Regions from separate parts of the Stappia sp. P2PMeth1 genome, predicted to be linked through region 2. Evidence: predicted binding sites of a transcription regulator. Region 2 holds the regulator's gene; the other holds the start of a gene.
The links. The regulator PhoB, encoded in region 2, activates phosphate uptake and scavenging genes when phosphate is short. The targets are predictions, from matches to a motif close to TGTCATNNANCTGTCAT.
Positions count from the first base shown of each region.

Region 1: phnF (phosphonate metabolism transcriptional regulator PhnF) is a predicted target of PhoB. The motif match lies at 872-888, and genes of this name have one in related genera.

Region 1 is NZ_FYAW01000009.1:450,498-452,698, reverse strand. It holds gene phnH (phosphonate C-P lyase system protein PhnH) at 1-239, opposite strand, end outside; gene phnG (phosphonate C-P lyase system protein PhnG) at 239-706, opposite strand; gene phnF (phosphonate metabolism transcriptional regulator PhnF) at 986-1,744, shown strand; gene P2PM1_RS05105 (FAD/NAD(P)-binding oxidoreductase) at 1,865-2,201, shown strand, end outside.
Region 2 is NZ_FYAW01000010.1:73,545-75,745, forward strand. It holds gene P2PM1_RS05515 (GcrA family cell cycle regulator) at 184-726, shown strand; gene phoB (phosphate regulon transcriptional regulator PhoB) at 884-1,582, opposite strand; gene phoU (phosphate signaling complex protein PhoU) at 1,716-2,201, opposite strand, start outside.

The DNA of each region.
Region 1 (2,201 bases), on a different contig from region 2:
CTCTCGCTGTCGATTTCGCGATCCAGCCAGACCGGCGTGTCGGGGTCGCAGAGCGCGAGCGCGACGGCACCCGAGCCTTGCCCAAGGGGAGCGGGCGGCGCGACGCCTGCAGGAAGAGTGTGAACGGTGCCGGGTCGGGCCGTCGCGTCCATCAGCGCGCGGAAGACGGCCTGCGCTTCGAACACCGGATCGCTGAACCCGCCGGAAACGGCGAGCGTCGAAAGACGGGCATCGGACATCAGTCGTCTCCCCGGACCATGGTGAAGAAGTCGACGCGGGTTGCAGCGGCCTCGCGCTTGACGCGGGAGACCTCCTCGGCACGGGCTGCGGCCAATGGCGCCAATACCTGCGCCTCGATGTCTGTTCGGCGCGCGCCCTCGCTCCACATGGCCGCGAGCACAGCCGAAAGCCGCGCCTTTGCCCTGTCCTGCCCCAACGCATAGGCATGACCGACAGCCCCGCTCGCAAGCCGGACCGTCGCCCGCGTCACCGCAGCCTCTCCGAGATTGAAGGGCGCGCCGTCACCGCCGATGCGGCCGCGCACCATCACCAGACCGATCTCGGGTCCCCGCACCGGCGCCGCCTCCGGCAGGGATCCGAGCGCCTCGGCACAGGCGGCGATCTCATCGCCCGGCGAGGCAGCCAGCACATCCATCAGCCGTTTCAGTCCCTGTTCAGAGCCGCCTGCCGTCTCTGCCTTCGCCATCCGCAACTCCGTCGTCTCTCCTGGGCTGCGAGCGCCTGTATCAACAGGCGCTCTCGCAAGCAGCCCCGCGCCCATCGGCGCCGCCCAACATGCGCTACCTACATCCGTACACGTTATTTGTCTAGTATTATAGACAACCGACAGTTCACACTGTACGCGGATCGAGTGACGGAGGCATGACGGGCCGCGCCAATCCGCGATCCGACCGGGTGGCTGTCTGAGCCGGCGTCTTTGCTCTAGAAGGAAGATGGCGGCCGAACCGAGGGCGAAAGGAAGCGCATGACCGGCATTGAACGGCAAACGGGCGTTGCCCTGTGGCGGCAAATCGCCGACGAGATTCGCGCCGCCATCGGCAATGGCGATCATGACGACACAGGTCGCCTGCCGACAGAGGCGGTGCTCGCCGCCCGTTTCGACGTCAACCGCCACACCGTGCGTCAGGCTCTCGCAGCGCTTGCCCGAGAGGGCATCGTCGAAACCGTTCAGGGCCGTGGTACAGCCATCGTTCCGCGCCGCCGCGTGACCTATCCGATCGGCCCCCGCACCCGGTTTTCCGCCGGCCTCGGCGGACAGGTGACACAGGCCGTCACCCGTTTGATCGACGTATCGGAAGAGCCGGCCTCTGCCGACCTCGCCGCCCTGCTGCACCTGCAAGCGGGCGCGCCTCTCCTCAAGCTGGAAACGCTGGGCGAGGCAGACAGCATCCCCCTGTCGCGCGCCGTCCACTGGTTCGATGCACACCGGTTTGCCGGCCTGCCCGATGCTTACCGCCTGGAAGGGTCGATGACGCGGGCGCTCGCCGCTTGCGGCGTCCCGGACTATGTCCGTCTTTCGACCGAAATCTCGGCCGCTCCGGCCACCGCATCCGACAGGGCAGACCTTGCGCTGCAGCCTGGAGCCGTCGTGCTTCTCACCCGTTCGGTGAACGCGGATTCCGAAGGACACCCGATCCAGGCGAGCCACAGCCGCTTTGCGGCCGAACGGGTCAGTCTGTCGGTGGCCAACGACCGCGACAAACCCCTCCCGGCGCGCGGCTGAGAGCATCGCGCTTGCGCCAGATCACTGCATGACGTATATAATTTATATTATTCGCAACTACGAATGTAAAGGGGTGTTGGGCCGTTGAGCGAAACGCATCCCGATCAGGAGGAAACTGCCTTGCTTGCCAACAGACGACAGTTTCTCGCGCTGGCCGCCGCTGCGTCGGCGCTTGTCGCGCAGACTGGCTCCGCGCGTGCCCAACCGGTGGCGACCGGAGCACAGATCCTCATTCTTGGAGCCGGTGCTGCCGGCACGGCGCTTGCCAATCGTCTGGCGACGCGGCTGCCGGGTGCCCGGATTACGCTGCTCGACCCTCGTCAGGCACACTACTATCAACCCGGCTTCACCCTGATCGCCGCCGGCCTGAAGCCCGCATCCTACTCGGTCTCCACAACCGCCGAGTGGCTGCCCCGCAATGTCGACTGGATCGCGGAAGCTGCCGCGGAAGTCGATC
Region 2 (2,201 bases):
CGCCCCCTCACCTTGAACCGGAAAGCCGGCATATTGTAGCTTCCCAGTCAAGAAATACGACATCTCGTGTATCCGACTCACAATAGCCTCAAAATCCGGCGATGAGCGGGGCGCCCCTTACGGTGTGCCGATAACCTTTTATTAACCAGATGTCGGGGCCCGATCCAACACGGAGTTGAGCGCATGTCCTGGACAAGCGAACGCGTCGACCTTCTCAAGAAGCTCTGGACCGATGGACTGAGCGCCAGCCAGATCGCAGCGGAGCTCGGCGGCGTCACCCGCAATGCGGTGATCGGCAAGGTGCATCGCCTCGGCCTGTCAGGCCGTGCCAAGGCGCCGGCGGCCGCCCAGAAGGCACGCAGCAAGCCGGCCCGGAGCGGCGCCGAGGAGGCGGCCGCGTCGGCGGCGCAGCAGCAGGGCGGCGGCGCCCCGTCCGCACCGCAGACCATCGGCGCCACCGCGCTGAAGATCGAGGCCGCGCCGGTGGCCGCCCCCGCGCCGGAAGCCAAGCCCGTCGCCGAACTGGTGCCGATCGCCAAGCGGGCAACGATCCTGACGCTGACCGAGCGGACCTGCAAATGGCCGATCGGCGACCCCACCAAGGAAGACTTCTACTTCTGCGGCCACCCGTCGAACCCGGGCGTGCCCTACTGCCCCTATCACTGCCGCATCGCCTATCAGCCGGCGAGCGATCGCCGCCGCGACCGCAACGTCGCCAACGGCTGAGGCAGCGTCCCCCTCCAGGGGGCGGCTCTGACGAGAAAGGCCCGCCAGCGGTTTCCGCGGCGGGCCTTTTCGCGTCTGCATCGGTGGAGCGTCCGCGACGGGGATCGCCGGAGCGCCGTGCCAGGCACTCCGGCTCCTTCCATATCGGTGGCCCGCCTCAGGAGGCGACGGCGAACTGGTCGTTGAAGGCGTAGCCGGCACCACGCACGGTGCGGATCGGGTCCTGCACCTTGCCGCGATTGATAGCCTTGCGCAGGCGGCCGACATGGACGTCGACCGTCCGCTCGTCGACATAGACATCGTGGCCCCAGACCCCGTCGAGCAGTTGTTCGCGCGAGAAGACGCGGCCGGGCGAGGTCATCAGGAATTCAAGCAGTCGGAACTCGGTCGGGCCGAGATGAACCTCGCGGCCGGAGCGGCGCACCCGGTGGGTCTCGCGGTCGAGTTCCAGATCACCGGCGCGCAGCAGCGAGGACACGACCTCGGGCTTTGCCCGGCGCAGCATGGCGCGTACCCGCGCCATCAGCTCGGGGATCGAGAACGGCTTGACCACATAGTCGTCGGCGCCGGTGGCAAGGCCCCGGATGCGCTCCTGCTCCTCGCCGCGGGCGGTGAGCATGATCACCGGCAGGCGCTCGGTCTCGGCGCGCGAGCGCAGACGGCGGCACAGTTCGATGCCGGACAGGCCCGGCAACATCCAGTCGAGAAGCAGCAGGTCCGGCTGGCTTTCGCGCAGCAGCAGGTCGGCCTCGTCGCCGCGCATGCAGGTCTCGACCGTGTAGCCCTCGGCCTCGAGATTGTAGCGCAGCATCATGATGAGAGGCTCTTCGTCCTCCACTATCAGGACCTTCGGCATGATGTTTACCCTTGTCCTATCGACCCGGCCGGAAGGCCTTGGTGCGGCTTTTCACTCGCACCGCCTTGCCGGCTTTCGTTGTCAGCAGCAGCGGGCGATCCGATCGCCCGCGCAAGTCTCGATCGCAGCCGCGTCAGGGCACGATGTCGGTTTCGACGCCGGTCTCGTCGACCTTCTGGCGCTCGTCGGTCGGCAGAACGCCAGTCGACATGTAGATGACGTTCTCGGCGATGTTGGTGGCGTGATCGCCGATCCGCTCGATGTTCTTGGCGCAGAACAGCAGATGGGCGCAGACCGAAATCTGGCGCGGATCCTCCATCATATAGGTGAGGAGTTCGCGGAAGATCGAGGTGTAGAGCGCGTCGACCTCGTCGTCACGGTCGCGCACCGCGGCCGCCGCCTCGCTGTCGCGGCTGGCATAGGCGTCCAGCACGTCCTTCAACTGCGCCTGGGCCAGTTCGGTCATGTGCTCGACGCCGAGGGCGAACTTCTTGGAATCGAAGGTCCCCTCGATGGCGATGACACGCTTGGCGATGTTCTTGGCAAGATCGCCGACGCGCTCCAGGTCGTTGGAGATGCGCATCGCCGAGATGACGTCGCGCAGGTCGCTGGCGACCGG